Regions from separate parts of the Providencia sp. PROV004 genome, predicted to be linked through region 3. Evidence: predicted binding sites of a transcription regulator. Region 3 holds the regulator's gene; each other region holds the start of a gene.
The links. The regulator sigma-54, encoded in region 3, starts transcription at its own class of promoters, with help from an activator protein. The targets are predictions, from matches to a motif close to GTTGGCACANNTTTCGCTNT.
Positions count from the first base shown of each region.

Region 1: the regulator sigma-54 is predicted to act here: its motif matches at 1,822-1,841, upstream of glnA (glutamate--ammonia ligase).
Region 2: the regulator sigma-54 is predicted to act here: its motif matches at 2,004-2,023, upstream of glnK (P-II family nitrogen regulator).

Region 1 covers NZ_CP042859.1:274,531-278,825, reverse strand. Annotated here, with positions in the region: gene typA (ribosome-dependent GTPase TypA) at 1-311, opposite strand, end outside; gene FVA69_RS21330 (PadR family transcriptional regulator) at 745-1,599, shown strand; gene glnA (glutamate--ammonia ligase) at 1,959-3,368, shown strand; gene glnL (nitrogen regulation protein NR(II)) at 3,525-4,295, shown strand, end outside.
Region 2 covers NZ_CP042859.1:871,778-876,072, forward strand. Annotated here, with positions in the region: gene FVA69_RS03780 (SmdA family multidrug ABC transporter permease/ATP-binding protein) at 1-128, shown strand, start outside; gene FVA69_RS03785 (SmdB family multidrug efflux ABC transporter permease/ATP-binding protein) at 125-1,909, shown strand; gene glnK (P-II family nitrogen regulator) at 2,082-2,420, shown strand; gene amtB (ammonium transporter AmtB) at 2,431-3,711, shown strand; gene tesB (acyl-CoA thioesterase II) at 3,850-4,295, opposite strand, start outside.
Region 3 covers NZ_CP042859.1:3,764,278-3,768,572, forward strand. Annotated here, with positions in the region: gene kdsC (3-deoxy-manno-octulosonate-8-phosphatase KdsC) at 1-5, shown strand, start outside; gene lptC (LPS export ABC transporter periplasmic protein LptC) at 22-597, shown strand; gene lptA (lipopolysaccharide ABC transporter substrate-binding protein LptA) at 599-1,159, shown strand; gene lptB (LPS export ABC transporter ATP-binding protein) at 1,165-1,890, shown strand; gene rpoN (RNA polymerase factor sigma-54) at 1,932-3,377, shown strand; gene hpf (ribosome hibernation promoting factor) at 3,400-3,687, shown strand; gene ptsN (PTS IIA-like nitrogen regulatory protein PtsN) at 3,781-4,248, shown strand.

The sequences.
Region 1 (4,295 bases), 1.1 Mb from region 3:
TCCATCGCATCAACAACCAGCAGTACACAGTCAACCATAGACATAACGCGCTCAACCTCACCACCGAAATCGGCGTGACCTGGGGTGTCTACGATATTGATATGATAACCATTCCATTGGATAGCGGTATTTTTAGCAAGGATAGTAATACCACGCTCTTTCTCCAAGTCATTGGAGTCCATAACACGCTCATCAACAGTTTCACGTTCACCGAACGTGCCTGATTGCTGCAATAATTTACCAACCAGTGTGGTCTTGCCATGGTCAACGTGAGCGATGATGGCGATGTTTCTTAAATTTTGAATTGACAAGGATTTTTACCGTTTAATTGACAGGAAAGGAATATGCTTACTGAGCCGTTATTCACACCCAAAACATACTTTCTACGTTAATTTGCTGTTATTTTACACGTTTTTCCGCACAAGTGGAATAAATGTGAAACCCATCACTGTATAAAAAGTTTTTAGCGAAAAAACATTCAGTTGCGTAACAGTGCCAGATTCCCTCACAAAATAATGAGCATCATCTCTGCGAAACCACGAAGTGACAGAATAATACGCTAAAAACTTAATATTAGCAGCCCAAAAAAAGAACAAAAAATAGACTTTCTTTCTTAACTACCAGTTTAAATATCTTTTTGCGTTATTTAGATATATCTAAATTGACTAATTAGATATATCTAAATATAGTAAAACCAGAAAACAAATTCGATATATCTAAAGTTACAAACTAAGGAGTAACTATATGCTAATTAAATCTTGTCGTCATGTATATTATGCACGCCATGATGAAAATCAACATGGCCATCGCGGTGGATGTTGCCACAATGAAGGCCGTCATAGTCACGAACATTGCAACCACGGAGATGACTATTATGGTGATGACCGCCATGGGCACGGTGAACACTGCCACGGTGAAGGCCGTCATGGTCGTGGACACGGTGAACGCTGCCACGGCGAAGGCCGTCATGGACATGGACATGGTGAACGCTGCCACGGCGAAGACCGTCATGGTCGTGGACATGGTGAACGCTGCCACGGCGAAGGCCGTCATGGTCGTGGACATGGTGATGACCGCCAAAGAGGTCGTGGAAGAGGTAAAGGCCTACGTCGTTTATTCGACCATGGCGACCTTCATATTATGGTACTTTCGTTAGTCGCTAAAAAACCAAGCTATGGCTACGAAATTATCAAGGATATTCAAGAAGCCTCAAATGGCTTGTATGTGCCAAGCCCGGGTGTTATTTATCCCACTCTAACCCTGTTAGAAGAACAAGGCTTCTTGGAGTCTCAGATTGTTGAACGTAATCGAAAAAGTTTTACGATTACGCCGGAAGGCTCTGATCATTTAGCTCAAAATAAAGAAATTGAAGCGGTTATTGCTCGCAAACTGGCTAAAGCACGTGATATGCAACAAGGCAGTAATTTAGCAGAAGACATTGAAATGGCAGTCAGTCGTTTTAAAGCTTTATTACGTCACAAAATGGTTTTAAAACAACTAAACGAAGAGCAGACGCGCCAAATTGCCTCCATCATCAATGATGCAGTAAAACAAATTGAAGAAGTGAATACATTATTAACTAATAGCGATGAAGATTAATGTAGCTGTCTGGCATTAAACCACCTCATTTCTTTTTTATCCGGCCAACCTTATGCTTTAACAGAGCGCAATGTTGGCTTTTTTATTTGAGCTCCACTCGCAAACGCACTAGAACAGTGCAAAATAGTCATTTCATGCACTAATATAGTGCAATACGACCAATGCAGCATGATGAAAATCCCTCGTCCTCACGTAACAATCAGTATTTGCTATAATTAAAAAGTTGGCACGCTTTTCGCTTATCTATTTATAGAGCGCGTACTAACCACTTTTATATGACTAGCACGCCAGACAAACAACAAACACACCCTCAAAAATAGCTTGTGATTTGTTGATTAGACCCGACCAGGAGAGCCGAGATGTCCGCTGAACATGTTTTATCGTTAATTAAAGAGCACAATGTTAGATTTATTGATCTGCGTTTTACCGACACTAAAGGTAAAGAGCAACACATCACTATCCCTGCTCACCAAGTTGACGAAGACTTCTTTGAAGAAGGCCAGATGTTTGATGGTTCATCTATTGGTGGCTGGAAAGGCATCAATGAGTCAGACATGGTATTAATGCCTGACGCGTCTACCGCGATGTTAGACCCGTTCTTTGCCGATATCACATTGATTATACGCTGCGATATTTTAGAGCCGGGCACAATGCAAGGTTATGACAGAGACCCACGTTCAATTTCAAAACGCGCAGAAGATTTCCTGCGCTCCAGCGGGATTGCTGATATCGTTCTCTTTGGACCAGAGCCTGAATTTTTCGTTTTTGATGACATTCGTTTTGGCAACAACATGCACGGTAGCTACTACCATATCGATGATATCGAAGCTGCATGGAATACAGGAACCAAATACGAAGGTGGCAATAAAGGCCATCGCCCTGCAGTAAAAGGCGGTTACTTCCCCGTTCCACCGGTTGATTCATCACAAGACTTGCGTTCAGCCATGTGTACCACAATGGAAGAGATGGGCTTAGTTGTTGAAGCTCACCACCATGAAGTAGCGACCGCAGGCCAAAACGAAGTGGCTACCCGCTTTAATACCATGACCAAAAAAGCGGATGAAACTCAGATTTATAAATATGTCGTTCACAATGTTGCCCATGCATACGGCAAAACAGCGACCTTTATGCCAAAACCTTTAGTGGGTGATAATGGTTCTGGTATGCACTGCCATATGTCTTTATCTAAAGGTGGTGTGAACCTGTTCGCAGGTGACAAATACGGCGGTTTATCAGAAATGGCGCTGTACTACATCGGCGGTATTATTAAGCATGCACGTGCGCTGAACGCATTTACTAACCCAACCACTAACTCATACAAACGTTTAGTTCCGGGCTTTGAAGCGCCAGTCATGTTGGCATACTCTGCACGTAACCGCTCTGCTTCGATTCGTATTCCAGTGGTTGCGAGTACAAAAGCACGCCGTATTGAAGTTCGCTTCCCAGACCCTGCAGCTAACCCATATTTAGCGTTTGCAGCCCAGTTAATGGCGGGTCTTGATGGTATCATCAATAAAATCCACCCTGGCGATGCGATGGACAAAAACTTATACGACTTACCACCTGAAGAAGCCAAAGAAATCCCAACAGTTTCAGGTTCTTTAGATGAAGCGTTAGCCGAATTAGATAAAGACCGTGAATTCTTAACCCGTGGTGGTGTATTCACTAATGATGCTATCGATGCCTATATCGAATTAACCCGTGCCGACATACAACGTGTTCGTATGGCACCACACCCTCTCGAATTTGAAATGTACTACAGTGTGTAACACGCCGTTCCACTGTTAGTCTTTGTTGCCGTGAAGCACTTGCCCCATCTTTCGATGGGGCCTTTTATCTCTAAGGTACTTACGCAACAAAAATCAAATATCGGTTGTTTGGTCTATCAGGTATAATGCACCAAAATAGTGCAGGAGCAATATTACATGAAAACCGAACACTTGCCAGCACCGGAACATATTCTCGACTCTCTCATTAATAGCGTGCTAATTTTGGATTACGACTTGGTTATCCATTACGCCAACCATGCTGCACTCCAGATCTTAACCCAAAGCCAGCGCAAGCTATATGGTACGCCTCTCCCCCTGTTATTCAGCTATTGTTCACTCAATGATGAACTGATGCTCAATAGCCTAAAAGAAGGCCATAGCTTTACCGAAAATGAAGTCACTTTAGTGTTTAACAACCATTCTCATGTGATGTCGTGCAGCGCCCAGCCTTTTTCAGAACAATTTATTTTAGTTGAGCTTTCACAATTAGATAGCCAGCGACGTTTGAGCCAAGAACTCGCACAAAATGCCCAGCAGCTCGCTGCCCGTGAACTGATCCGTGGGCTTGCTCACGAGATTAAAAACCCACTCGGGGGTTTGCGAGGCGCTGCGCAACTGCTCTCTAAAGCGCTGCCTGACCCACAATTAAATGAATATACTCAAGTGATTATCGAACAGGCCGACCGCCTGCGAGCACTGGTTGATAGGCTACTTGGGCCACAATACCCGGGGCCGAAAACGCAACAAAGTATTCATCATATTATGGAAAACGTAACGCGGTTAGTGTCATTAGAAAAACCCGATAATGTAACACTAACTCGTGATTATGACCCAAGTTTGCCTGAATTAGAGTATTACCCGGACCAAATCGAGCAAGTGCTTCTAAATATCACCCGAAACGCCTTACAAGCCCTCGCCGAAACGGGA
Region 2 (4,295 bases), 1.7 Mb from region 3:
TTTTAGTGCTATCTCAAGGTGCTATTGTTAGCAGAGGTAGACATGACGCGCTTATTGAGCAATCGGGTTGGTATAAAGATATGTATCAATATCAACAGATTGAAGCAGCTTTGGATGGTGATCTATGAGCCAAAAGAAACCGCTGTGGCCAGCACTTAAGCGTTTACTTGCTTATGGAAAAGCGTACCGAGGAACCATGGCTATTGCCATTGCAATGCTATGGCTAGCTGCTATTGCAGAAGTTAGTGGGCCTCTGCTAATCAGTTATTTTATTGATAACATGATAGCGAAAAAACAAATCATCATACCACTGGCTTTATATATGGCTGTTGGGTTTATATTGCTCCAAGTTATTGCTGCACTATTACATTACTATCAAATTATTTTATTTAATAAAGCTTCTGTGGGGGTAGTGCAAACATTACGAACAGATGTGATGAATGCTGCTCTAAGGCAGCCTCTAAGTGCATTTGATAAGCAGCCAGTTGGTCAGTTAATTTCACGAGTTACAAATGATACTGAGGTTATTAAAGATCTATTTGTGATGGTTGTACCAACCGTGTTTCGTAGCTTAGCACTGATCTGCGCTATGCTGGTTGCCATGTTTTCATTGGAATGGCGTATGGCATCAATTGCAGTGATGATTTTTCCTGCTGTATTTGTGGTAATGCTTGTTTATCAGCGTCTAAGCACACCGATTGTACGTCGTGTGAGATCTTATCTTGCTGATATTAATAACGGTTTTAATGAAGTTATTAATGGAATGACAGTTATTCAGCAATTTATCCAGCAAGCTAGATTTGGCGAAAAAATGCAAAGTCTTAGCCAAGACCATTATTTTGCAAGAATGAAAGCATTAAAGCTTGATGGCTTATTATTAAGGCCATTGTTGAGCTTACTTTCTGCCTCAGTATTATGTGGTTTACTATTGCTATTTGGATTCGAAGGAACGACCACCATTGGTGTTGGTGTTTTATATGCTTTTATTAATTATTTAGGCCGCTTGAATGAACCGCTCATTGAATTAACTTCTCAGCAGTCAATGTTGCAGCAAGCCGTTGTTTCTGGTGAGCGTGTTTTTGAATTAATGGATAGCCCGCAACAAGGCTATGGCGCAAGTATTGAGCCGTTACAAGGTGGTTCAATCTCAATTAACCATTTATCCTTTGCCTATCGTGATAACAACATTGTGCTTAAAGACATTAATTTACAAGTGCCTGATCATAATTTTATTGCGTTGGTCGGCCATACAGGAAGTGGTAAAAGTACCATTGCAAATTTAATTATGGGATATTACCCATGGCAAGAAGGGGATATTTTATTAGATGGGCGTCATTTAAGTTCACTATCTCATCAAGTATTACGTAATGGTATTGCAATGGTGCAACAAGACCCTGTTGTTCTCGCCGCTTCTTTTTTTGATAACGTCGCATTAGGACGTGAAATTAGCCAAGATAAAGTCTGGGAAGTTCTTGAAACTGTTCAGCTTGCTGAGTTGGTTCGTGAGTTACCTGATGGGTTAGATACCGTGCTCGGAGAACAAGGAAATACGTTATCTGTTGGGCAAAGACAATTACTAGCGATGGCTCGAGTTCTTGTGGTGACACCTAAAATTTTAATTTTGGATGAAGCAACCGCGAACATTGACTCAGGAACAGAGCAAGCGATACAAAAAGCATTACGTATGATCCGCCAACATACTACTCTAGTTGTGATAGCTCACCGTTTATCGACGATCGTCGATGCTGATCAAGTCGTTGTGTTACATCGTGGTGCAATTGTTGAGCAAGGTAAGCATTCACAGCTTTTGCAACAAAAAGGACGCTATTATCAAATGTACCAGTTGCAACAAGTTGGGGAATCACTGAATGCCCATAGTGATGCTGAAGTTGAGGCTATACCTAGTTAATTGTTCTGCACTCTTATAATGCATCCTCTAAAGCCACTCATCCGAGTGGTTTTTTATTTTGCCCTTTCTTATTGAATTATATGAATAAATATATTTTGGCACACGGTTTGCTATAACGTCAGTGCTGTTCAAAGCATTGAGCAGTTTATTCACCTGACTTATAGGAGTGAACATGAAATATATCATCGCGATCATTAAGCCATTTAAATTAGATGAAGTCCGAGAAGCGTTATCAGATATTGGAGTTCAAGGGCTTACCATTACTGAAGTTAGAGGGTTTGGGAGGCAAAAAGGGCATGCCGAGTTGTACAGAGGTGCTGAATATACTGTCGACTTTTTACCTAAAGTACGTATGGAAATAGCCGTTTCTGATGAGTTAGTGGAGCAGGTAATTGAAACAATTGAAAAAAAAGCTTATACGGGCCAAGTTGGGGATGGAAAAATATTTATTTTGTCATTAGAACAAGCGGTACGTATTCGTACAGGTGAAAAACAAGACGAAGCACTGTAGGAGAACAACTATGCGCAAAGGGTTCCAATACTTATTCTTATTAATGGGTGGTTTTCCAATAACCGTGTTTGCTGCAGAGGAAGCTCTGGATAAAGCGGATAATGCATTCATGATGATAGCGACTGCTTTAGTTATCTTTATGATACTGCCAGGTATCGCATTATTTTATGGTGGGCTACTAAGAAGCAAAAATGTCCTTTCTTTGATGGCTCAAACTGCAGTTATTTTTGCTTTGGTGTCTGTTATTTGGATTGTTTATGGATACAGTTTAGCTTTTAGTGAGGGAAATGATTTTATCGGTGGTTTTAGCCAGATCATGTTGAAAGATATTACTGTAGAAAGCTTATCTGGACCGATCCCTCAATTTATTCACGTCGTGTTTCAAGGTGCATTTGCATGCTTAACGGTTGCATTAGTGATTGGTGCATTAGGAGAGCGAATTAAATTTTCTGCAATTCTAATTTTTACCCTTATTTGGACTACATTTGCTTATTTGCCAATGGCACATATGGTGTGGGGAGGTGGTATTTTATCGCAAGATGGCGCATTAGATTTTGCTGGAGGTACGGTTGTTCATATCAATGCGGCTGTTGCAGGCTTAGTTGGTGCTTACTTACTGGGGCATCGTACCGGGTTAGGGAAAGAAGCCATTAAACCTCATAACCTACCTATGGTATTTATGGGAACTTCCATATTATTCATTGGCTGGTTTGGTTTCAATGCAGGTTCGGCTGGAAGTGCAAATAGTATTGCTGCACTCGCGTTTGTGAACACTATCGCAGCTGCGGCAGGCGCTATCTTATCGTGGACTTTAGCGGAATGGCTTTTCAGGGAGAAACCTTCATTATTAGGGGCTTGCTCTGGGTGTTTGGCTGGGTTAGTCGGTGTTACGCCTGCTGCGGGTACTGTGGGTGTTGGCGGGGCATTAATCATCGGACTACTTTCTGGATTGGCAGGTTTATGGGGGGTAGTGATTTTAAAACGTCGGTTAAAAGTTGATGATGTTTGCGATGTTTTTGGCGTTCACGGAGTCTGTGGCATTTTAGGGTGTTTACTCACGGGGGTATTTACCTCAACGGTATTAGGCGGAAGTGGCTATGCGGAAGGTATTACGATGATGAAACAAGTAGGAATTCAAGCCGTTAGCATCCTAGTTTGTGTTGTTTGGACTGCAATTGTTGCTTATATCGCATTTAAAATTGCAGAGAAAACGTCAGGCTTACGAATTAATGTTGAAAAAGAAAGGGAAGGCTTAGATATTACTTCTCATGGTGAAAGTGCCTACAATTAACCTTCATGTAAAGATAATTACAGGATAATACTGTGTTTTATGTAAATTGATAATGGCAGCTTATTGCTGGCTGCCATTACCTTTTTAAACTGACTAATATATTTTTCTAAGTAAGTAATCACTTACTTTAAATAGCGGTTATTTACGAGGTTGCCGTTGACGAATTACGCCTTCTTGGACTGCAGTTGCAACAAGATCACCTTGTAAATTATAGATTTGTCCTTTCACAAAACCCCTCCCACCTGATGCCGAAGGGCTTTCTACAGCGTACAGTAACCAGTCATCAATTTTAAATGGGCGATGGAACCACATTGAATGGTCAATAGTTGCAACCTGTAAGTCGCGTTCCATAAATCCTCTACCATGCGGCTGTAATGCGGCAGGAAGGAAATTGTAATCAGAGGCATAACCTAATAAATAGTGGTGTAGTGAAGGTATATCAGGCAGTTGCCCTTTCGCTTTGAACCAAATATAACGAAATGGTTCTTGAGGTGCGGCATCGAATGGGCTGTAAAATTCAACGGGACGAAATTCAAAAGGAGTTGGCCGAAGAGCATACTTTTTAACTGCTTCTGGTAATTTAT
Region 3 (4,295 bases):
TATAACGAATAGATTGAATTCATGAGCAATGCGAAGAAGTGGTTAATTATTATTTTATCCTTGGTTGTATTAGGGCTTATCGGCTGGAATTTAGCAGGTAGTGATTCTGACAACCAAGAGGATAAAGTAATTAATGATGGTCAACCTAATTATCAAACTGATGATTCAGTGACTTTTGTCTATAATCCAACGGGTAATTTAGCGTATAAACTCGTTTCAGATAAAATAGATAACTACACTGAAGGAAAAATCACGTGGTTTTCAAAACCGGTTCTAACCACTTATAACGAAGCGGGCGAGCCAACTTGGACGGTTAAGGCTTTCAAGGCTAGGTTAACGAACGATAGAATTCTCTATTTATATAGCGATGTTCAGGTTGATAGCTTAACCAAAGACTCGCAGATCCAACGAATTACAACTGAGAGTGCAGTTGTCAATTTGACAACACAAGACGTTTCATCTGATGATAAAGTGACCATTATTGGACAAGGTCTCAATTCTACCGGTATGAAAATGAAGGGAAACCTTCGTACAAGAACGGCTGAATTAATCGAAGATGTTAAAACTCATTATGTGTTACAACCAGAAGAGCATTAAAATGAATCAAGTAACTAAGAAACGTTTTATTCAAGGAGCTGTTGCCAGTGCAATCTTGGCTCTTAGCCTACCTGCAATGGCATTAAAAAGTGATACGCAGCAGCCAATGACGATTAATTCGGTCAAACAATCTCTTGATTTAGAAAAAAACGTCACCACCTTTACTGATGATGTTGTTATTAAACAAGGTTCTATTGATATCAGAGCCAATAAAGTGGTTGTAACACGTCCAAGTAGTGACTCGGATAAAATTGTGATTGAGGCCTTTGGTACCCCGGTTACCTTTTACCAATTACAGGATGATGGCAAACCAATTAAAGGCCATGCCAGCAAAGCCCGTTATGAGGTCGATAAACAGCTCGTCACCTTAACAGGCAATGCTTATCTTGAGCAGTTAGACAGCAATATCCAAGGTGACAAAATTACCTATTTGGTTCCTACGCAGCAAATGGAAGCATTTAGTGATAAAGGTAAACGCGTCACCACTGTAATACTGCCAGCCCAATTGCAAGAAAAAGGCCCAGCAGCGAATAAAAATTCATCAGCAAGTAAGAGTAAATAACTGTTATGGCTACACTAACCGCTGAAAATCTAGCTAAAGCCTATAAAAAACGTAAGGTCGTTGAAGATGTCAGCCTGGAAGTTAAATCAGGAGAAATCGTTGGCTTGTTGGGACCAAACGGTGCCGGTAAAACCACAACCTTTTATATGGTTGTGGGTATTGTTCAGCGGGACGCTGGCAAAATTATGATTGATGGTGAAGATATCAGCCTTCTACCACTGCATGAACGTGCTCGTCGTGGAATTGGCTATCTTCCTCAAGAAGCCTCAATTTTTCGCCGCCTCAGCGTTTATGATAACTTAATGGCTGTGTTAGAAATTCGCGAAGATTTGAGCTCCCAGCAACGTAAAGAACGTGCTGAGGAATTGATGGAAGAATTTAGTATCACCCATCTTCGGGACAGTATGGGGCAGTCGCTATCCGGTGGGGAACGCCGCCGTGTGGAAATTGCGCGTGCACTTGCTGCTAACCCAAAATTTATTTTATTAGACGAACCTTTTGCGGGTGTAGACCCTATTTCCGTCTTAGATATCAAAAAAATCATTCAGCACTTAAGAGATTACGGCCTCGGCGTTTTAATTACCGACCATAATGTGCGGGAAACCTTAGATGTGTGTGAAAGAGCCTATATTGTCAGCCAAGGGCACTTAATTGCGCATGGGTCACCAACCATGATCTTAGAGAACGAACAAGTGAAACGTGTATACTTAGGTGAAGGTTTCCGGTTATAAATTATCGTGTTGTCATTTTTTAGGGAGAATAAAACAGATTCATGAAGCAAAGTTTGCAGCTTAGAGTCAGTCAACAACTTGCAATGACCCCTCAATTGCAGCAAGCTATCCGCTTGTTGCAGCTGTCTACACTTGAGCTTCAGCAAGAAATTCAACTTGCCTTGGAAACCAACCCACTTCTTGAACAAGAAGAGTTGAATTCCGAGCCCGAATCTATTGACTCCCTAAATGAAAATACCGATACCAGTGAACTCGATACCAAAGACGCTCTTGAAAATCATGATATGCCAGATGAGCTCCCTTTAGATGCTGATTGGGATGAAATATATACTGCAGGAACACCGTCAGGGACCAGTAACGATTATAGTTTTGATGAACTGCCTGTTTATCAAGGTGAAACGACACAAACGCTGCAAGATTACTTGACATGGCAAGCTGAGCTGACCCCTTTTACTGACACAGACAGGGCAATCGCTACTGCCATTATTGATTCAATAGACGATTCCGGTTATCTGACAACAGCAATTTCTGATATACATGAAGGGATTGATAACCCTGAAATTAGCATAGAAGAAGTCATCGCTGTCCTAAAGCGTATTCAGCATTTCGACCCGCTGGGTGTTGCAGCACAAGATTTAAAAGAGTGTTTATTAATCCAATTGTCGCTGTATCCTCAGCAAACTGATGGGCTACAAGATGCAAAGCGCATTATTAGTAACCATATTGATTTGCTGGCTAACCGTGATTTTCGCCAGCTGAGTAAATTAACTCGCTTAAAAGAAGATGCACTAAAAACCGCGATAGACCTGATTTTAACGCTGAATCCAAAACCCGGCCAATCCATCAATACTGGGGAATCAGAATACGTCATTCCTGATGTCTTAGTGAAAAAAATTGCTGGGCACTGGCAAGTTGAGTTAAATACAGATAGCATCCCTAAACTAAGTATTAATAACCATTATGCTTCGATGCTAAATAATTCAGCAAATGAAGATGACTCGCAATATATTCGTAGTCATCTGCAAGATGCAAAATGGTTGATTAAAAGCCTTGAAAGCCGCCACGAGACACTCTTAAAAGTCGCGACTTGTATTGTAGAACAGCAACAAGAATTCTTTGAGCTGGGTGAGGAATATATGAAACCGATGATACTGGCCGATATCGCCTATCAAGTGGACATGCATGAATCAACCATCTCACGAGTAACAACTCAAAAGTTTCTCCATAGTCCACGAGGCATTTTTGAGTTGAAGTATTTTTTCTCCAGCCATGTTAATACGGACACAGGTGGCGAAGCCTCCTCAACCGCAATTCGAGCATTGGTGAAAAAACTGGTTGCTGCTGAAAACCCAGCAAAACCATTGAGTGACAGTAAATTGACGAGTATGCTGGCAGAACAAGGCATTCAAGTCGCTCGCAGAACTGTTGCTAAGTATCGAGAATCGTTATCCATTCCGCCCTCTAACCAGCGTAAGCAGCTGGTTTAATTGATAAAATAAGGAAGATTGTATGGAATTTCAGATTACTGGACACAATATTGAAGTTACTCCTGCATTGCGCGAGACTGTTGAGAAAAAACTCAAAAAATTGGAGCAATTGTTTGATCGTATTAATGGTATCCAAGTTGTCTTGAAAGTTGAAAAAGTTCAGCAAATTGCTGAAGCAACCGTGCAAGTTAATGGAGCGGATCTCCACGCATCAGCGGAAGAAAACGATATGTACGCTGCTATAGATATACTCGTAGACAAACTGTCGCGCCAATTAACCAAACATAAAGAAAAACTGAGACAACATTAATACATTGACGCGGCTTATTAATTAGCCGAATAATGTTTCAAACCAGATGGTGGGATACATCATCTGGTTTTGTAGTCCTAAGTGAACAATAAAATGAATAGTGATATAGAAATCCAGTTAAACGTTGTTTTATCATCAGCCTGTACACGTAATAATATTGTGTGCACCAGTAAAAAAAGAGCTTTAGAAATTATTAGTGAGCTGGCTGCCGTTGAATTGGAATTACCTGAAAATACGGTATTTGAAGCGTTATTAACCAGAGAAAAAGTTGGCACAACAGGTATTGGCGGCGGTATTGCCATTCCTCATGGAAAGCTGAACGAAGGTGAAAGTAGCCGTGCTGTCGGTGTCTTTTTACATTTAGAAGAGCCGATTGCTTTTGATGCAATTGATAACCAGCCTGTTGACTTGCTTTTCGCTTTACTCGTGCCATCAGACCAATGTAAAACGCACCTGCATACGTTGTCGCTTATCGCCAAAAAATTAGCCGATAAAACGCTCTGTAAACGCCTGCGCAGTGCACAAAGTGATGAAGAGCTATACAGCATAATTACAGAGTAAGCGATAAATTATGTATCTTGCCATATGCAAATGATATTGTTATGGTT